Regions from separate parts of the Xanthocytophaga agilis genome, predicted to be linked through region 2. Evidence: riboswitches for the same ligand, from Rfam matches in the RefSeq annotation. Region 2 holds a riboswitch; each other region holds the start of a gene.
What was found. A riboswitch is a leader RNA that binds a small molecule or an ion and turns the genes downstream of it on or off. The one in region 2 is predicted to bind S-adenosylmethionine.
Positions count from the first base shown of each region.

Region 1: another riboswitch for S-adenosylmethionine. It lies ahead of QNI22_RS07080 (O-acetylhomoserine aminocarboxypropyltransferase/cysteine synthase family protein); the one in region 2 lies ahead of QNI22_RS24050 (cysteine desulfurase family protein).
Region 3: another riboswitch for S-adenosylmethionine. It lies ahead of QNI22_RS36360 (YceI family protein); the one in region 2 lies ahead of QNI22_RS24050 (cysteine desulfurase family protein).
Region 4: another riboswitch for S-adenosylmethionine. It lies ahead of QNI22_RS24585 (patatin-like phospholipase family protein); the one in region 2 lies ahead of QNI22_RS24050 (cysteine desulfurase family protein).

Region 1 covers NZ_JASJOU010000002.1:102,045-107,503, reverse strand. The annotation lists gene QNI22_RS07090 (homoserine dehydrogenase) at 1-618, opposite strand, end outside; gene QNI22_RS07085 (homoserine O-acetyltransferase family protein) at 656-1,708, opposite strand; gene QNI22_RS07080 (O-acetylhomoserine aminocarboxypropyltransferase/cysteine synthase family protein) at 1,780-3,105, opposite strand; SAM riboswitch class I at 3,377-3,481, opposite strand; gene QNI22_RS07075 (hypothetical protein) at 3,715-4,281, shown strand; gene QNI22_RS07070 (L-threonylcarbamoyladenylate synthase) at 4,317-4,883, opposite strand; gene QNI22_RS07065 (CTP synthase) at 5,204-5,459, shown strand, end outside.
Region 2 covers NZ_JASJOU010000009.1:221,422-226,880, forward strand. The annotation lists gene QNI22_RS24045 (sterol desaturase family protein) at 1-1,217, opposite strand, end outside; gene QNI22_RS24050 (cysteine desulfurase family protein) at 1,462-2,625, opposite strand; SAM riboswitch class I at 2,851-2,954, opposite strand; gene QNI22_RS24055 (DUF4468 domain-containing protein) at 3,180-3,752, opposite strand; gene QNI22_RS24060 (SOS response-associated peptidase) at 4,367-5,044, shown strand; gene QNI22_RS24065 (nitric oxide synthase oxygenase) at 5,208-5,459, shown strand, end outside.
Region 3 covers NZ_JASJOU010000021.1:21,206-26,664, reverse strand. The annotation lists gene QNI22_RS36375 (phytoene desaturase family protein) at 1-871, shown strand, start outside; gene QNI22_RS36370 (hypothetical protein) at 907-1,089, shown strand; gene QNI22_RS36365 (hypothetical protein) at 1,388-1,726, shown strand; SAM riboswitch class I at 2,380-2,483, shown strand; gene QNI22_RS36360 (YceI family protein) at 2,833-3,465, shown strand; gene QNI22_RS36355 (tetratricopeptide repeat protein) at 3,518-5,347, shown strand; gene QNI22_RS36350 (hypothetical protein) at 5,371-5,459, shown strand, end outside.
Region 4 covers NZ_JASJOU010000009.1:347,375-352,833, forward strand. The annotation lists gene QNI22_RS24570 (RNA polymerase sigma factor) at 18-632, shown strand; gene QNI22_RS24575 (tetratricopeptide repeat protein) at 619-1,404, shown strand; gene QNI22_RS24580 (Ppx/GppA phosphatase family protein) at 1,466-2,371, opposite strand; SAM riboswitch class I at 2,580-2,737, shown strand; gene QNI22_RS24585 (patatin-like phospholipase family protein) at 2,814-3,707, shown strand; gene metH (methionine synthase) at 3,776-5,459, shown strand, end outside.

The DNA.
Region 1 (5,459 bases), on a different contig from region 2:
ATAGGAGTGTGTAACCAGCAGACAAAGTTTATTCAATGCATCGAAACCACCTACATCTGCAGTAGGATCAGTTTCTGCAAAACCTGCTTCCTGAGCCTGACGAAGGGCTGTTTCGTAACTCAAATTTTCCTGAAATATTTTTGAGAGAATATAATTGGAAGTACCGTTGACAATACCACTTACAGAGTAGAGCAGCTCGTTATCATAATACTCTTCCAGGTTTCGAATAATAGGAATACTACCACACACTGCTGCTTCGTAAAGAATTGGTGTGTTGTATTGATTTTGTAAGGCAACCAGTTCTTCCAGATTTTCTGCAATCATTTTTTTGCTGGCAGAAACAACGGTTTTTCCATTCTGAAGGGCTGTTTTGGCAATGATATACGCATCTTCTGTGTTGTTGATCATTTCAACAACCAGATTGATAGTTGGGTCTCCCAAGATATCATCCGGATCGAATGTAAATCGATCTGCGGGTAATGGACGGGATTTGTGAGGGTTTTTTACACAGATTTTGACAATCTCGGCATTAAAATCTGTTGTATGTGTAAAAATGTCGTAAAGGCCTTGACCTACCACGCCAAAGCCAAATAAACCGATGCGTAATTTCTTGCTCATGTAACGTCTTACTTATATGTCTATATGAATAAAAATCTCACTCTTTTTCTACTGGTATATCTTTCGGAATGTCAGAGGAGATATAAAATTGTTTTAGTATCTGACTCAAAATCTCAAACTCTACTAAAAAACCATCATGTCCATAAATGGATTCTATCTCTGTGTATTGCGCATTCGGTATAGTTTGTGCCAAGTATTTTTGTTCTGATACAGGAAATAAAATATCTGTAGATATACCTATGACAAGTGTTTTGGATCGGATCACCCGTAGTGCTGCTTCTACTCCTCCACGCCCACGCCCTACATTGTGTGAATCCATTGCTTTGGACAATACCCAATAGCTGAATGCATTAAATCGTTTTGCCAATTTCTCACCCTGGTATCGTTGATAAGACGATGCAGGAAAATCATCCTGTTTGTTTTTATCAGGTGACGTTTGTTTCTGAGTGTATGTTTCGTAATGGCGATAAGACAGTAAGGCAATAGATCTGGCTGTTTTCATTCCCTGGATACCTGCATCCGGACGTTTTTCTTTCCAGGTTGGATCTGTTTCGATTGCCATACGTTGTGACTCATTGAAAGCTATTCCCCATGCTGAATGGTAGGCATTGGTGGCTATCAGAATCAGGTTGTCAATGAGAGTAGGCTGCAGAATTGCCCATTCCATAGCCTGTTGCCCACCAAGTGAGCCGCCAATACAGGTGTGGATTTTTGTAATGCCTAAGTGAATACGAAGTAGTTCCATGGCATTGACCATATCCCGGATAGTCACAAACGGAAAGTCGTGATAGTATCGATCATCGGTTTTGTTATTCCATGAAAATGGCCCTGTTGATCCATAATGTGAACCAATGATGTTGGCACATATAATAAAATGCTCATCAGGATTGTAGAATTTACCTTCTCCAATCATTCCTGACCACCAATCATCTGCACTTGCATTTCCTGTCAATGCATGACAAACCCAGATCACATTATCTTTTGTTTCATTTAGTGTGCCGGATGTTCCATACACCAGATTGAACCGTGCTAAAGTTTCTCCAGACTCTAATGTAAATTCTTGTTCGTAACTGAATTGTAAAAGATTCAAATTCAATTAATAATTAGGGATGAAAAGATTGGTTTCATGGCTAGTTATTTTAGCCATGAAACCCTTTTATATTAATTTAATACTGCGCTATCTTCGTGAATTTTAACAAATGCCTGTTCAAAATCGGCTTTAATATCTTCAATATGTTCCAGACCTACTGACACCCGCAGTAATGTAGGCTCTACACCGGCACTGCGTTGTTCTGTTTCATTCAATTGAGAATGAGTTGTTGAGGCTGGATGGATAATAAGCGTCTTGGCATCTCCTACATTGGCCAAATGGCTAGTTAGCTTTAAGCTGTTAACAAATTTCTCAGCTTCATCTTTGCCTCCTTTGATGTTGAACGTCAGAATTGATCCTGCTCCACGTTTCAGATACTTTTGAGCCAGTGTATAATGTGGGCTGCTTGGCAGACCAGGATAGTTTACACTTTCTACCTGATCATGTGCCTCCAGCCATTGGGCCAGTTTCAGTGCGTTCTCCACATGACGATCTGCACGTAAAGAAAGGGTTTCTAATCCTTGAAGGAATAGGAATGAGTTAAACGGACTAATGGCTGGACCCCAATCACGTAAACCTTCTACCCGGCAGCGGATAATGAAGGCGATATTAGGAAGTCCAATAGGATTACCTTCTCCAAAAATTTCCCAGAACTTTAATCCGTGGTATCCCTCTGAAGGTTCAGTAAACTGAGGGTATTTTCCATTGCCCCAATTGTAATTACCACCATCAATTATTACCCCACCAATACTGGTACCATGACCTCCAATCCATTTGGTTGCTGATTCTACAACAACATGGGCTCCATGTTCCAATGGACGGAAAAGATAACCGCCAATACCAAATGTATTGTCAACGATTACAGGTAGATCATACTTTTTGGCTAAGGCTGCAATGGCATCGAAGTCTGCTACATTCAAACCAGGATTTCCAATCGTTTCCAGATAAATAGCCTTGGTTTTTTCATCGATTAATTGTTCGAAGCTGGCTGGTTCATTGTCTTTGGCAAAGCGAGCTTCTACACCAAGCCTTTTAAATGAAACTTTAAACTGATTCCAGCTTCCTCCATATAAAAACGGAGAAGTGACAAAGTTGTCACCAACATTGAGAATGTTATTTAATGCAATAAATTGTGCTGCGTGTCCTGAAGCTACAGCCAGTGCTGCAACCCCTCCCTCCAATGCTGCAATCCGCTTCTCAAAAACGTCCTGAGTAGGATTCATAATACGTGTGTAAATGTTGCCAAACTCTTTTAAGGCAAACAGATTTGCACCATGTGTAGAATCTTTGAACTGGTAGGAGGTGGTTTGGTAAAGAGGCACTGCACGTGATTGTGTAGTAGGGTCAACTTCCTGACCTGCATGCAGTTGTAGGGTTTCGAAACGTAATTGAGACATAACTAGGTGTGTTTGAGGTTGTTAAATAAGATTGAAATTTGGATTCTTGAAAATACAGCTTTTTTAGAGGGAATTCCAAATAAATCTCCTTAAAGTATATAAAACTAGTAGAGTAATGCGACTCCGCTACAATTTTGCACACATCGCAAACTAGAGCGCATTCGGAAAGGAAAGAAACTCAATACACAAAAAAATGCTGGTAGAATGTGTTGCAATAACACAGTCATGCACAAATGGCCTGAAATTGATTTTTTAAGAAGCATGATTTTTTGATTTATATTTCCTAATCAGCTTAGGTAGGATTTAGCACCTTGCCATTGAGGGTAGGTTGCCAGACGTTCTTCGAGCCTATTCTCTCCCGTCTTCTGTATAAACCAATTACTTGTTGAGGGTAATTGACTTGCAGGGTTACAAAAGTAGAAAGCGTTTTTTAGATTTGCAAAATTTGTTTATGAAACCTTCAGCTATGGCAAAATCATTTATCAACCTAGTATAGGTTTTGAGGACAATTCATGTTTTATAAAAAGACATGTCCCAATTAGAATTTAAAAAATGAGATGGGATCAGATTTTGCACTTATTTTGTGGTCATCATTATTCTAAAAATGCTATGGGATTTCAACTTAAGATTTTCTTATTGGTTTTAACGGCTTGGGGAATAGGTTTTCAGGGTGTGCCTAAACTAAAGAAGACAAAGCTAACAGAACAAATTACAGTTTCGCTACCTGAAGATTTTCATCCAATGACAGATGATGAAATTGCCGCCAAATATTTTGTAGCACGAAAGCCAACTGCTAGTTTTTCAAGTGCTGACCGGGTAGCTGATTTCTCTTTTAATCAAACAACTACACCTGGAAGGCAACAGGATCTGGCAATGTTGAAAGACTTTTTTAAATCGGGAATCCGGTCTAACTTTACTAAAGTTGATTTTATTCAGGAAGGAGTTGTCCAGATTAATGAACGGGATTTTGTCGTTTTGGAATACACCGCAGAATTGCGTGATGAGGATCCTAATTCAGCTAATAAGGGTGTTACACGCCAATATTCTTATATTGTATATACAACGATTCGTAATAAAGTGAATGTTATGGCCTTCAATTGTCCTGTTCAGGTAAAAGAACGCTGGCAACCTATTGCGAAAGAGGTTATGAATTCTATAAAAATAAGTGGAAAGTAAGAAAGATAGGTTCAGGTATCATACCTGAACCCTTACTATTTCCGGATAAACTTAATTTCACCATTGACTTCCAACCGGAGTATATTGGCCAGCTGATAATCATTTTTGGTGCTTTGATCCATTGGGACAACATAGTCTACGCCTTTGACAATTTCAGGATCTACATCATCTAGTGTTCTGGGAATAAACTGATTAGGGCGATTTGCAGAAGTTGAAACAATCGCACGATTAAACTTTCCGATAAGCTTCACCAGAAAATCATTGTCTTTGACTAAGCGAATCGCAATACTTCGATCTGATGCTAACACATCGGAAGATACATTTTTTCCATTGGAGTAAACCACAGTTAATGGACGTTCTGAAAATTCAACCAGATCCCAGGCTATATCCGGCACTTTATTCATATATTCAGGGAGCCAGCCTATTTGTGAAATCATAGCCACCAGAGGTTTAGGTGTTTCTCGCTTTTTTAATTCATGGACTCGTTTAACAGCCGCGTCATTACGGGCATCACAAAGAATACTCCATACTGTATCAGTAGGAGAAAGAACAACTCCACCTGTTTTTAAAATTTCGTAGGCACGCTGAATACTATCTGTCATAAAGGTTTTGTAAGCAGTATTTTTTAGAAGTGCAAAATAAATGCTTTGTATGGACAAATATTATTTTTTGTCGCTTATTCCCTCTGTCTGCTTTTTATTTAAAAGATATATTATGTCTTGTGAGATATACTTATAGTATGTATAGGTAATTCATTTCAAGAATCTATGTAGTAATCGGCTTTTACCAGCTTCTTTTATGATTATTCTGATAAAGTTTGGTAAATCTTTCACTTTTTGAGAGTTCGTTATTTTTATCTGTTTAACTCCCAAAAATTTTCCCTACCTTTGTATCCCATAAGTCTTTCAGAGAATAACAACTTATGGCATCTGCAAAATACATTTTCGTTACGGGAGGCGTAACATCTTCTTTAGGCAAAGGAATTATTGCATCATCATTGGCTAAGCTTCTGCAAGCCAGAGGTTTCTCGGTAACCATTCAAAAATTCGACCCTTATCTTAATATTGATCCAGGCACATTAAACCCCTACGAACATGGGGAATGTTATGTCACAGATGATGGGGCAGAAACAGATTTGGATTTGGGGCATTACGAACGTTTTTTGAACACTCCTACAT
Region 2 (5,459 bases):
GCAACAGCAGAACCATAGATCAAACGCAGATACTGTTTTTCAAACCAAGTAAAGAAGCAGATCAGAGTTACTACAAACAGGCTACCAAATACAACTATACTTGTTGGCCCAAAATATATATAGGCAAATAATGTAGCTGTTGCCAACCGCGTATATTCCAGGTAAAAGACCCATGTCCGCTGTTCTAGAATGGCACCACAATTAATGAGTGTCAATACTATTAATAGTGCTACTCCTATCTGTAGGCTAAGTGAAATCTGATGCTCAAATAAAATAACCAGAAACAAACTAAGAAGTACACTTCCAATCTGCCATATGACATAATTTTTAAATCGTATACCACTAGCATTTACTGACTTATTAAAAAGGAATCTTTGTTCCAATTTCTCTCTTACATATTCAGGAACCAGATCAGGACCACCAAAAATGATTTTTATTTTATTGCCCCACCCTTGGGTATGTTTGACTGTATACATTAGTTCCAGTATAAAATGGAAGTGCTGCCATAAAAAGCTATGACTGTTCAATGGCTTCGTTAAACCATAATGAGGTTCTTCCTTTTCTTCAACAAAAGTCCCGAAAATCTTATCCCAGATAATAAGAACATCTCCATAGTTCTTGTCCAGATAATGCTCATCTGAAGCATGATGCACCCGATGATGAGAAGGAGTTACCAATATATATTCCAGTATTCCCAGTTTGCCAATAGTACGTGTATGAATGAAGAAAGGATATGCACCATGAATTAATAAAATACTTGTAATCATCTCTGGTGGAAACCCGATCCAGGGTAGTACAGACCAAAAAACAACCCGAACCAATGCCTGAAAAACAGTAATACGTGCAGAAACAGTATAGTTAAAATCTTCACTTTGATGATGTACTACATGTACACTCCATAATAAGCTAATTTCATGAGCCAGACGATGATACCAATACCAGACAAAATCAGTGCATAGGAACAATGCCAGCCACAATAATATGCTTGGTTTGATATCAAATAAAGCAAAGTGAGTGTGTATGTATGTATAGAAATAATAGAAAATACCAACTGTAAATAAATCTGCAAGTCTTTCAGCAATGCCAATACTTATATTGACAATAGACCTGTCAAAATGGAAATAATCTTCTTTCTGTTGTTTTCTTGCGACCCAATATTCTAATGCTGTAAACAATAAGAAAATGGGAATTGCAAATGCCAGATAATTTAATTTCATAGTAAACAAGACCTTTATTGAAATATAAGTGGATAATCTTCTTTCAGTTTTTAATACCCTGGCAACAGCCTGAGAATAAGAAGAATACATTTACCACCATATATTTTTTATTCTATTTAGCCATTGCTCAGGGTATTTAAAACAGATCTTTTCATCTCACTTTACAAAAATACATAATTCCTATAGATTTTATAGAGATTATCATAAAAAATTTTCACTTTTTATATAAAGCACTAAAAAACAATCACTTAACCGCACCAGCATACTGTAATACATTTTGGGGTTCATAAATATTTGATAAAACCTTAACCAAGTAATCCACTTCTGCCAAGGTATTGTATTTACTAAATGAGAAGCGAATATTCTCTAGTTCCAGATTACGCCCCAACTGTCTAAGTACATGTGAACCATGCTCTACCAGATTTGAACAAGCACTTCCTCCTGATACATATATTCCTTTTTCATTCAGTATATCTACCAAAGCTCTATCACCTAAAGCAGGAAACCCGATATTAACAATAGAGGGAAGGCTCTTATCCTGTTGATCGCTATCTCCATTAAAGGTAAGTTGAGGAAATACTTCCTTCAATCTTCGGATAAGATAACCTTTTAATTTTTGCAGATATTTCTGTGTGTCATCCAGGTTCTCATAGGCAAGTGATAAGGCGGTTGACAAACCTACAATACCAGCAACATTTTCAGTACCCGCTCTCAAACTTTTTTCCTGAGAGCCACCATGTATCAATGGTTGCAAATGGATCTGTTTATTTACATAGAGAAAACCAATTCCTTTGGGCCCATGAAACTTATGGGCTGAACCAACTAAAAAATGAACAGGGACCTTTGATAGATTTAACTGCCTTTTCCCTAATGTCTGAACCGTATCAGAATGAAAAACAGCTTTATAGGTGCGACATATATTTCCAATTTCTTCTATTTCATTCAGATTCCCAATTTCATTATTTCCGTGCATCAGACTTACAAAGGATGCTGGATTCTTTTGTAATAAGTATTGAAGGTGCCCAAGATTAACTCTACCCCATGCATCTGTCTCAACCAGACTAACTCTTATCTGATAATTCTTCCGATAAAAATCCAGGCTTTTTAACACTGAATCATGTTCTAAAGGGCTTGTTATAAAATGCCGGAAACGTAACGTGTGAATACTCCCTGCCAATGCCAGATTATTTGCTTCTGTGGCTCCAGATGTAAAGAAAATCTCTTCAGGTGAAGCATGTAACAGAGTAGCGATTGTATTCCTGGCTGATTCTACTGCGTCTTTAGCCCGTCTTCCATATTGATGTGTTGATGAAGGATTACCATGATGCTTACCTAAGTAAGGTAACATAGCTTCTAATACCTGCGAATCTAAAGGTGTTGTAGCTGCATTATCGAAGTATATTTCCATAAAGTTGTACTAAAGAATAATAAGTGAAAAGATATGGAACAGACATAATAGAACTTTCTCTTCATAAGAGTTAGTATGTTCAGGCTATCTAAACATAGATATAGTGTCTGAGTAGAGGTCTAACCTCTTGTGTTGTTAATGTGATACAGAAAAAATGTATCTATCTCAGTAGCAACACATTCGTCCGCAGGTAGAGTAATAAGTTGTTTTTAGCATACGATTGTTAATTTATATTTACCTATTCGGTCAGGATGTAGCACTGTTTCCGGGTGGTCAGAAAGTTGCTGGAAGTTCTGCGAGCCTGTTCTCTCCCTTCCTCTGTATAAATTAACTAATTAATGGTGGTATTAATTAGCAGGATTATGTCACAAATATATAGTCAGTTTATAACATAACAAACAATTTGTCTACTTTTTTTATAGACATTACAGAATTAGTTTATTCCATTTTAATATTCACTCATAACTCACTCATTATCAAATGCAAAAAAGCTTTATAGTAGAAACTATAAAGCTTTCCAATTAATTATATTAATCAACATTGAATCATATATATTAATTTCCCATCTGAGTTAGTAGAGTATCCTTTGCTTCATTTTCGTTTTTAGCCAACAACGCAGCTTTCTCTACAACATCCTTTACAGAAGCTACCATCTTGGGCATTTGTTGATTTATTTGTGTCCTTATATCTTTCCAAACCAGATCATACCAAGGTTTCTCTACTGCATTAATCTTATAGGGAAAGCTAGGAGTCATCAGAATGGTATGAAATCGTATCTTTCCTTCATGTCTAAAATTTGTTATCTGATAACGAAAACCATCTTCTATAGCCACAAACTTAAAGTCAAACAAAATAAAACCTTTAGTAACTTCACTTGCTGCGTGTACATTACTATTATAGACCAGATAAGATGTTCCCTTTATTTCTCCTGCTCCTCTATCAGATTCTCGTATGGTTTCTTTAGGCATATATTCTTGCTGCCAGGAAGATAATTGTTTGTAAATCTCCTCTTTTTCTAGCTTATCTACCTTAATCTCTCCTGAAAACATCATTAACTCAGCGTGTTGAGCAATGCTTATTACACAGCTAATTAAAGCAATACCAATTGTCAGTACTAGTTTTTTCATAGTTAAAATATAATATGATTCACTCTTGTCTATTCCTGTAGACAAATATCTCACAAATTGTAAGAAGTTGTAGTTAACTAGTAATTGGACTATACGTGATAGGTGCATTATAACTATCTAAACATCTAATAATCGGTATAAAAATCCTGCTTTTACTATCTTTCTTATCGATTAACGTAAAAGTTTTTCCGATGAGACTGTTCTTTTTAGTACAATAAACATGTTTTATACCAGATAACTTTATCATATTAAAGGTTAAAAATACCAATACAACACTCTGTATATCAATTAATTAAAACTAAGCATACTCTATATACCCGAAAAAAGGATAAATTCTCATTAGTAAAACTTCATTCGTTTATATGAATTAGCTTACACTACCAGCCGCTGAGTTTTAGAAAAACTTACATATATAAAAAACAAGTATAAGTACTTAATCATCGCTTCATGTAAACAAACAGTTTAAGTAAATCGCTTTTTATGGCAACCAAAGACAAATTATTTTGTTAATAAAGTTATTACGATGAGTGAAGTTGTTAATTCAACGAGGTATCCATATTTTCTGTATTTTTATGGCTTTGTTGAACCGTGTCTTATTGAATATTTGTGAGTGTATGTACGATCGTTATTCCTTTAGTCTTCCAAAAGAAAAAATTATACGTCGTTTTGAGATAAAGGTCCCAGGAACCATAGAACCTCAATACAATATTTCTCCGGGAAATACTATATCTGTTATTACTGATCTGCAGCCTAAACAGTTGACAAAAGCGATATGGGGTATTTCAGAGAACAGAAAAACACCAATCCACAAGGTATTTATCAAACAGGATACTCAAAAGACAACTCCTCAAACAACCCAGTTACTCACACAACGTTGCATTATCCTTGCGGATGGATTTTATCTCTGGAAAAAAGTCTCCTATAAAAGTCGTATTCCTTACCGTATTACACTTAAGTGGAATATACCATTTGCCTTTGCAGGTGTATGGCAATATGACTCACAAAACAACAACCAGATCTCATGTGCCATGATTACCACAGATGCCAATGAACTAATTGCTCCTATCTCTACCAAAATACCTCTTATCCTTCCGCTTGAACAGGAAAAGGCCTGGTTAAAAACAGAGACTACACTACAAGAAATACTTCCTCTTATTAAACCCTATTCTAGTGATCAGCTCCGTTTGTTCCCTGTTTCGGGCCAGATTAATCAACTAGATCTTAATACGCTTGAAGTTACACTTCCATCTCAGCCAACAGATCAATTTGGTAATTATGTATTGTTTGAATAGGATTTTTTCTCTGGCAATACAACTTATGCCTGAAGCACCAGATTTATTTTTCTATTTATATCTGATTAACAAATAGTTATTCCAAACAATATTTGCCACTCCTTCTGTCTCGAAACTATATCAAAACTATTCTGGTTTTCACTCAGAATACCACTGATAAAGCATGCATCCCGATTATTTGAAACAAGAAGCGGTAGAATTTATTACCCAGACATATACAGAACTCGCAATAACAGCAAATCTCAATACACGACTTAACCAGGTGGTTGATGATATAAATACCACAGGCACTTATATCCATACATTTGAGGAGTTGGAGTATGGTGCCAAATTAGCCTGGCGGAATAGCAACCGATGCATTGGCCGGCTATATTGGAAATCACTTAAGGTTCGAGATATGAGGCATCTGCAACAT
Region 3 (5,459 bases), on a different contig from region 2:
TGCCATTGGACTGGTCCTGATGACAGCTGGACATTTGTATGGATGGCCTCTACCCAAAGGTGGGTCCCAATCGATTGCCAATGCGCTGGCTTCGTATTTTGTTTCGCTGGGTGGTAAGATAGAAACCGATCAGTGGATACATTCTCTAAAGCAACTCCCTTCCAGTCGGGCCATTCTTTTTGATCTGACCCCCAGACAACTACTTAAAATTGCCGGAGATCAGTTTTCCCCACTGTACCGCTGGCAACTTAACAATTATAAATATGGCATGGGCGTATTTAAAGTAGATTGGGCGTTGGATGGTCCTGTTCCTTTTAAAGCGACAGAGTGCAAACAGGCAGGAACCCTTCATCTGGGGAACACTTTTCAGGAAATAGCCCTATCTGAGAAAGAGATATGGAGCGGCAAACATCCAAAAGCTCCTTTTGTGTTACTAGCTCAACAAAGTGCTTTCGACCCTTCACGTGCACCAGAAGGAAAGCAAACCCTATGGGGCTATTGCCATGTACCTCATGGTTCCACAGTAGATATGACCAATGCAATTGAGGATCAGGTTGAGCGTTTTGCCCCTGGTTTCAAAGACCGTATTCTAGCCCGGCATACTATGAATACGATACAAATGGAATCGTACAATCCAAATTATATAGGTGGAGACATTAATGGTGGAGTGATTGATTTGACTCAATTATATACACGGCCCGCTTTGCGTCTTTCTCCCTATAAAACATCAGCCAAAGGCATTTATATCTGCTCTTCTTCAACGCCTCCTGGTGGAGGCGTACATGGTATGTGTGGATATTATGCGGCCAAAAGAGCTCTGAAAGATATCTTTAAAACACCTATTATGCCTCTAAAGCCTTTTTTGAATTAAAATACATTTATAAAAATATAGCTAACCTGATTTCGATGTCTCGAGTTACTCAAACCCTTCCTGAAAAAACACGATTTATCTTTACCGAAGACTGGACGGTAGTCGTACTTGGTATAACCATTATTGCTTTAGCGTTGGCAGGATTGCCTTTGCCTGTTCCTACAACCTCCTGTCAAAAATGGTATTATCAAACCCATGAAGGCAGGAGGATATGCTGATAGGAGTGCTGATATTGCTTATGCTTTGTTACAAGGAAGAATCCATATTGTTACTCCAGTCTTTCTCCTTGCTCACTTTATAGAGGAGTTACATATGAGCTAAAAGCTATTCCCAATTTGGGACATGTATAAGCCCAATCAGATTAATCAATTCAAGCTAATCGATCTTGTTAAGCAAATGATGACTAAGATTTGAGGAATGGGACACAATTGAGGCTTGAATAATATAATTATACATTCTGTATCTTTATTTGAAGTCAAAGAAAGGTTCGTTTATTTACCAGTTATATTCCATGATATGAAAATACAACTGACAAAAAATGCTAAAATAGGTTTGAAAGAAAAAATGGTTAAAGTAAGCAGGCTGCTACTGACAATCTGGGGCGGAATTTCACTGATAGGAGTAATAGTTATTGGTTGTTATGTAATATACTCAATGACTTTGGGCAACAGAGACGTAGAAGGTAAGGCAACTAAATCAGACGTGAGATTTGTATTAAACTGGTGTGGACTTGGCGACGAGAGGATTGAAAAAGTCTTGAATAGCTATAATTCCGCACATTCATTCACCGGCGACCATCTTGACGTTTATGAAATAAAAATAACGAATATAACGGTTGACGAACTAACTAAATGAAATGACAGTAGATCAAGAAATTGGTATCGGATGGACAGCCTCCCAACTGTTTAGATCAAGCGGTAACTTTTGTTGGTAATTGTCAACATAAGACACCATGGTTTCCGACAGTAGAAAAACTAAGGGCAGAAGACTTCTATGTTTACCCTCAGAGTATTTATTGTTATGGTGTTACTCCTTCAGCAGCAGAACTTATTTTCGTTAACCCAAAAGAGAAAAAGGTTTATTATATTAGTACAAAAATGTAGCGATAGAACTATAATGACCCAAAACTTGATTTTTTTGCTCCAAAACCCACTCTTTATAGATACTTGAAGTGTTAGAGACAATACCAGAATATGCGGTTACTATTACTAATTTTATTAGCAAATACGATCTTTTTTGGGTGTAACTCTTCCGTAAGCTTTCTTAGATTCGAAAAGATATTATTGGTCTTATTGATTCAGACCTTTTTATTTATAGTATTTGACATAGGAATATACTTCTTGCACTATCACAAAGATGTATTCTTTGACTATTTTCTTTTAACCTAAAAGTTGAAAAATATATAAATACATAATCTCTACAGAAAAAGTAGAGAAATGATTTGGAAATCACAAATTAGTCTCTACATTTGCATCATCTTACTAATTAAGCACCACCATTAATTAGTTAATTTATACAGAGGAAGGGAGAGAACAGGCTCGCAGAACTTCCAGCAACTTTCTGACCACCCGGAAACAGTGCTACATCCTGACCATTTTGGTAAAGATAAATTAACAAGACGATGAAACAACTCCTATTCTCAACATTTGTAAGACGTCTATTGCACACAACAGGGATGTACTATTTCTTAGTTGAGCCTATGGATTATACTATAACAAGCTACTATGAAGATAGTGGTTGTTGACAGAAATTTCTCTCTGCTATTATTTGTAATCACAAACATGTACTGTCTGCCGAACTGCCTTTGTTGGTAGGGTGGAAATGCTTTGTCTTTACAATCGAAAAATAAGTAACCAATCAACAACTACCTATAACCAATTGCTTCCAGAACCCTGGATTGAGAGATATTCACGGCTACTGCAAGTTTTATCTTTTGATTTACCACTAAACCAACAGTAATTATGAAACGTATTTCCTTTTTATTCCTTGCTATTGTCGCTTCTGTTTTAGTATCCTTTATCGGAAACAAAACGTCTAAGGGACAAACAACTCTGAAAGTAGACACACAAGCCAGTAAATTAGTTTGGACTGGTAAGAAATTTACTGGTCAGCATACAGGCAACATTGCATTGACCAGTGGCAATCTGATTGTAACAGATGGTAAGCTAAAAGGTGGAACTTTTGAAATTGATACACGAACAATCACTGTTACCGATATTACAGATAGTGAGCAAAACGCCAAACTGGTAAAACATTTAAAAGGCGATGACTTTTTTGGTGTAGAGAAGTTCCCAAAAGCTACTCTGACAATCACTTCTGCTACCCCAAAAGGAGGAGATGCCTATGACCTTTCCGGAAAGCTAACCATTAAAGGTGTAACTAACACAGTTAACTTCCCAGCTGTTGCGAAGATCGAAAAAGATAAAGCTACAGCAACTGCCAAGATAGTAGTAAACCGAACCAAATACGATATCAAGTATGGCTCTAAGTCTTTCTTCCCCAATATTGGAGATAAGTTTATCTACGACGATTTTGAACTGGATGTAAACATTGTTGCTACCGGACAATCTACTGCTACTGCAAAAGCGAAATAAAACAGATTTTAGCCTCTAAAGTAAAGTGTAAAAGTATAATTATAGTTAAAGTGTGAATGTAAGAAAGGGAATTAACCAATCTGATTTGGCTTTGGGTTCTGCCATTGCCTGCCCAAAGTCCAATCTTTCCTACCTTTCACAAAATACAGCAACCATACAACTCTATACAGTATTGATGAAATTTTACTTCTTACTAGTGTTACTGATTTCCTCTACCGCATTGGCTCAGCGTGTGAGACAGGAAGAGCATCATGCTCATTCGGGTGGAGGAGATCATAATCATCTGGCACATATACAGGCTTATCGGCAGGAAACTGTATATGTTCATAATCTTCCTGCCCCGCAATTACTCAAAGGAATTGGATCTTCTAATCTCAAAATAAAAACGTCTTCTGCACAGGCACAGGCTTATTTTAGTCAGGGGGTTGCTTTATTGCACTGCTTCTGGGATTTTGAAGCCTATCGTGCATTTAAAGAAGCTATTCGGCTTGATTCTGTTGCTCTTATGCCTTACTGGGGTTTATACAGTGCCATTGGTGCTATTGAAGGAGATGACTTTACAGCCGATAAATTATTAGCCGTTCAACAATTGAAAAAGCTAAAAGAAACAGCTTCTGAACATGAGAAGCTATACGCAGACGCAATACTGGCAAGAGATGAAGAACAAGATGGGAGTAAAAAAGAATATCAGAAGAAGCTGGAACTGATCATTCACAAATATCCGAAAGACATAGATGCCAAGTTATTTCTGGCATTAAGCAAAATGGGAGGGTACGATGCGGCTATGAATCCCCATGAAGGACAACTATATGCTGAATACCTTTTGCGTGATCTGCTGAAAAATTACCCTGAAAATGCTGCTGCTCATCACTACTGGATACATCTGATGGAAAACTGCTGTCCGGAACAGGCACTGGAGAGTTCTGCCAAGTTACCCAATTTGGCACCTGCCTCAGGACATATGGTGCATATGCCAGGGCATGTGTATTATAAGTTGGGTGACTACAAAAAAGCGTATGATGCCTTTGCTGCTTCGCTGGCTGTCGACTCTGCATATATGAAAGAGCAGGGAATTGCGGAAGTAGACGCCTGGAATTATATTCATAACATCAACTATCTTTTATCTAACTGTGCCGAAGATGGACGGTATGCAACGGCACTGTTATATGCAGAAAAGTTGAAAAGCATGCCTGCTACTAAAGAACGCAAACGAAAATATGAAGGCCGTTTCTTTTATCAGGGGGTAATTGCACCTGCCAAGATGGAACTGTGCTTTGGATTTTACAAGAAGGCTGCAGATCGTCTGGCTGCTATTCGGCTCGATCAGGATAGCTTATATACAACCAAAGCCATAGCCTACAAAGATGCTCTATATTACTTTGCTTCAGGAATGCATGCGGTAAAAAGCAACAAAATCGCTGATGCCAGAAAGTATGCAGATGCATTGGATGCTTCGTTATGGCGCAATAGTCACCAATTGCATTCTGATGATATTATCAATATCCGTAGGCTAAATGACCTGAATGTGGCTTCTCTTGAATTGCAGGGTGTAATTAAAAGTGCAGAAAATAACTATAATGAGGCTGTTGCCTTACTGGAAAAAGCAAAACAGAAAGAGGATGACCTGGGATATAGCGAACCTCCGTCTTATGCACGTCCGGTATTGATCAGTCTGGCCGAAACACATCTGAAAGCTCGTCAGTATGATAAGGCTATTAATGCTTACGAACAACTACTCGAAAGACATCCTAATACAGCCAATGGACTATGGGGATTATACAAAGTCTACAAACAAAAAGGTGATTCAGTAAATACCAAAAAATATGCTGCATTGCTTGCACAGGTAGTGCAATATGGTGACAAAACACTATATCCTTTATAAGCAAGACCATTCCCGACCATACAATGAAACCTGAAAGAATCTGTACACTTCTGATAACCCTTTTTCTGAGTTTATACGCATTTGCACAACCCACAAAAGTAATTGTAAGAGC
Region 4 (5,459 bases), 130 kb from region 2:
AACTTATACCCGACACAATGAAAATCGGTAAACGATATTCGGATGAGGAAATTATACAGCTAGTCAAGTTCGGAAGAAATCTTGAACAACCTATTAGTTATTTATATACGGAGCACTTTGAGAATCTAACTAACTTCATTAGAAAGAATAAAGGGAGTCAGCAAGATGCCGAAGATATTTTTCAGGAAACGATCATCACTTTTGTTGATCTCGTAGAACGTGAAAAATTCAGAGGAGAGTCAAGTATCAAGACTTTTTTATATGCCATTGCCCGCAATATATGGCTTAATGAACTTAAAAAAAGAGACCGTATGTTTATCCGTGATACAGAATCATACGAACCCCAGTCTAAAGAGTCAGAAGATTTACAGGAAGCACTGATCAAAAACGAGTCTAAGCAGAAGGTATTAGAATTAATAGAGCAGCTAGGTGAAACATGTAAAAAGATTTTAGTCTACTACTATTACGAAAACCTTTCTATGAAAGAAATCTACGAACGTATGCATTATGAAAGTGAACAAGTAGTTCGTAATCAGAAGTACAAGTGCATGAAGAAGCTAATTGATTGGATTGATACGAATCCGGGTATGAAAAACACAGTTAAAGAACTACTGGCATATGGAACTGAATAACACACAACAAGAACGCTGGGAATACATAGATGCATACCTGCGTAATGAACTCAATACCGGAGAGAAAGCCAAGTTTGAAGACCAACTCTCAATTAACTCTTCTTTACAGGAAGAAGTAACATCAATACGTACAGCCAGCACGTTGATTCGCAGCTATGGACAACGTGAAGAATTAAAAGAAATCCATAAGAAAATGGTAAGCTTACAGAAAAAGAATCAGGATACATCTACACAAAATATACGCTTTTATTTACGAATAGCAGCTATTATTGTGTTCCTTATCGTTGCCTGGTCAGCTATTGGTTTTATGTCACTGACTCCCAATAGCCTGTATAGCGATGACTTTAGTAGTTTTACCTCCGATGCAGTTCGTGGCGAAGCAGGCCCCAAACATCCCAAAACAGAATATCTTATTCACACAGAGTACGCTAATGCTAACTATGTGCGTGTAGTAGAATTATATAAGGGAAGCAAAGAGAAAGGTCTTACAGAAACGTTTCTTGCAGGCAATGCATACCTTGCCATAAATCAAGCCTCTGCTGCAATCTATTGTTTTAAGCAAGTTCTATATCTATCTGCAAAAGAAAACACATATGATTATTATCAGGAAGCTGAATATTACCTAGCATGGTCGTATTTAAAAAACAATCAGCTTGATGATGCGATTAAGCTTTTCGACAAGATTTATCGTAGTGAGTTCCATGTACACAATGGCGATGTAGATTCATGGTTCTACTGGAAACTGAAACTCCTCCAGTGGAAAAGACGATAAGACCTTATTATCAAAAAGTAAAAGCCCGTTTGTAAAGAAGAATAAACGGGCTTTTACTTTTTTATACTCTTAACTTTTTTATTTTCTCATAGAGTCCTTGTATAATCCCATCAATCAGACCTATTTCAGGCACTTTGATCAGATCAGCATTGGCACACTGCATTACATATAAATATATTTCTGCTGCAGGTACAATAACATCCGCCCGATCAGGGTTCAAACGTAGTTTATTGATCCGATCTTCTACAGAATGCCGCATTACAAAATCATGAATGGTTGCAATATCGTCCCGACTTACCATTCCACTTACACTCTGTTGTGTGAACTGGTAAAGTTTAGCCATCTCATAAATTTTACTGATATTCCCTCCTGTTCCTACAGCATAGATAGGCTCTGAAAGCCCTCTAAGTTCTTCTTCCAACCATTCTTTCATGGACTTCCATTGACGCGCAGCTTTTTTAGGCTCTTCCAGTAATCGTACTGAGCCAATCTTGAAAGACCGGGCTGCAATTTTTTTCTGATTTACATATACATTCAATTCAGTACTCCCTCCTCCTACATCAATGTGCACATAAGTAGCTGTATCCAATTCACGTACTACTACATTATTGACCAACTCAGCCTCCTGATTGCCTGTGATGACTTGAATACGCATATTCAGTTTTTCCTGAATCCGCTTTACAATATCGGGTCCGTTTTCTGCTTCACGCATAGCAGATGTAGCACAAAGACGAAACTGATCTACTTCATGCAATTCAAACAACAACTTACAGGCATGTATAAACTTGGTCAGATTTGCTTCGCGCTGAGGACCAATTACGCCAGAATGAAAAACATCTTTCCCTAATTGAAGTGGAAATCGAATGTACTCTACCTGTTTAAAAGACACTTTATCTCCATCATATAATACCAGACTGATTTGCATACGGGCAGCATTTGACCCTATATCGATGGCACCTAATTTCATAAATAAAAAAAATGAAGGATGTTTAAAATGTAACAACATGTATCCACACTATTCTTTGCCATCTATCAGAACAAAAATAGCACCTTTGTTTTGGATACATTCCCATAGATAGTTCTTATTCCTGTGGATACCATGATTTTTTTGTATAAATGAATCACTATGTATCTATTTTTTATCTTCCTTTTAATTATATACCTTTGTACACAAATGCTTATCCAGAAAGACGGAGGGAATGGACCCAATGATGTCTTGGCAACCGTTTTTCGTTTCAGATATCTTACTACTACCAGAATTGCATCTCTGAAACGTAAAAAAAGGTGCTACTTTCCACCCCAGAACAAACTATTTTTTGGGGAAAGATAAGGAAGAAGCCTCATTTGCAACCCATCAAATGATCCTCCTCTCTGGAACTGCATACGTATAGGCGCTAAAAATAACTGGAATGAGATATCTCTTTTTCCTATTCTTTGCATATTATGTAACTGGTCAATGCTTTGGCCAGGCCACAGCCGTTTATCGAAATCTGGTAATGGAAGGAGGCGGTATTCGGGGTATAGCCTATAGTGGTGCTATTAAGGAACCGGAGCAGAGGGGTATACTGGATTCGATTACTCGGGTAGGTGGCACATCAGCGGGAGCTATACAGGCCGCTCTTCTGGCTGTAGGATATTCGGCAGATGAAATCAGACAACTCATCTATGCTATGCCTGTAAAAAAAATGAACGATGGCCGTTTCGTATTTATAGGTGATAGTAATAGCCTTGTTAAATATTATAACTGGTACAGGAGTGAAAAGTTTACAAAATGGCTGGAAGAACAACTAAAGGCCAAAACAGGACTTGACAATATTACACTGGACCAGCTACATACTATGGCAGGCCCAAACGGTATGAGGGATTTATATGTCACAGGCACCAATCTTACCCAACAAAAGGTCGAAGCGTTGTCATACGAAATCTATCCAGCCATGAAAGTATCAGATGCAGTTCGTATTTCCATGTCGATACCTCTGTATTTTAAAGCCATGTTTATAGATTCTCTTGGTAATACTATAGCAAAACCTGCGCCTGGCCAGAAGGTAAACGTGATGGTAGATGGAGGTATTTTAGCTAATTATCCTATTGACCTTTTTGATCAGAACAAGTATTTATACAGGCCACAATCTGGACTTGCTTTGGATGCCTATATACTCAATTCTAAAACACTAGGTTTGCGTCTGGATAGAGAAGAGCAAATACCCTATGATAATCAGCAGAAAGGACTCGCCCCCTATGAGATTTACAATTTTAAGAGTTATATGTCTGCCTTTTACACTAACGATTGGATTCCTACATAAGAAATAACCTCTACCAATATACTAAGAATATATACCATACATCGACATTAACATATACCTATACCTACATGACTGACATTCGCGATATTCTCAAGCAACGTATCCTCATACTTGATGGAGCCATGGGAACCATGATTCAACGGTATCATCTGACAGAAGAAGACTACAGAGGAGAACGCTTTAAGGATTTCCCCCATGATTTGAAAGGTAACAATGACCTATTATCTATTACACAACCAGCAATCATCAAGGAAATCCATACCAAATATCTGGAAGCAGGAGCGGATATCATTGAAACTAATACCTTCTCGGGTACTTCTATCGCAATGGCAGACTACCATATGGAAGATCTGGTATATGAATTAAACTATGAGTCGGCTAAAGTAGCGAAAGAAGCTGTTATAGAATTTAATGCAAAATACCCTGAAAAGCCTCGCTTTGTAGCAGGTGCTATGGGGCCAACCAACCGTACGGCATCGTTGTCGCCAGATGTTAACAATCCTGGCTATCGTGCTATTACGTTTGATCAACTGGTTGACGCTTATTATGAACAGGTACGCGGACTTGTTGATGGTGGAGCGGATATACTATTGGTAGAAACCATTTTTGATACGCTTAATGCTAAAGCAGCTTTATTTGCCATTGATTTATTCTTTGTCAATAACAAAGATAAGCAGCCTTTGCCTATCATGGTTTCCGGAACCATCACAGATGCATCCGGACGTACTCTATCCGGGCAGACAACGGAAGCATTCTTAACTTCTGTATCACATCTGCCGTTGCTTTCTGTAGGACTTAACTGTGCACTAGGTGCAGACTTAATGCGTCCGTATGTCCAAACATTAGCAAAAGAATCTCCTTTCTTTACCTCTGCATACCCTAATGCAGGACTCCCCAATGAATTTGGAGAATATGATCAATCTCCGGATGAGATGGCAGCCATTGTAGAAGGGTTTCTGTCAGATAGCTTTGTCAATATAATAGGTGGTTGCTGTGGTACTACGCCTGATCATATTCAGGCTATTGCAAAAGTAGCAGCCAACTATCAGCCACGTCCTCTTCCTCAGTTTGACAAGACAATGAAACTGTCAGGTCTGGAGCCATTAAGGGTAACCAAAGAAACTAACTTCATCAATGTTGGGGAACGAACCAATGTAACAGGTTCAAAAGCATTTGCACGACTTATTAAAACAGGGGATTATGAAGCAGCCCTGAGTGTAGCACGTCAGCAGGTAGAAGGTGGAGCCCAGGTCATAGATATTAATATGGATGAAGGGATGCTTGATTCTGTAGAAGTGATGACCACTTTTCTGAATCTGATAGCAGCCGAACCTGATATTTCCCGTGTTCCAATCATGATAGACTCTTCCAAATGGGAGGTTATTGAAGCAGGATTGAAATGTGTACAGGGCAAAGCGATTGTAAATTCTATCTCTCTAAAAGAAGGAGAAGAAAAATTCAAAGACTATGCACATAAGATACTGCGTTATGGCGCAGCGACTGTAGTAATGGCTTTTGATGAACAGGGACAGGCAGATTCCTATGAACGCAGGATTCAGATTTGTGAAAGAGCATACAACATTCTCGTAAAAGAAGTAGGCTTCCCACCTGAAGATATCATCTTTGACCCTAATATTCTGACAGTTGCAACAGGTATTGAAGAACACAACAACTATGCGGTTGATTTTTTTAATGCAACCAAATGGATAAAAGAAAACCTTCCTTATGCAAAAGTATCAGGTGGGGTATCCA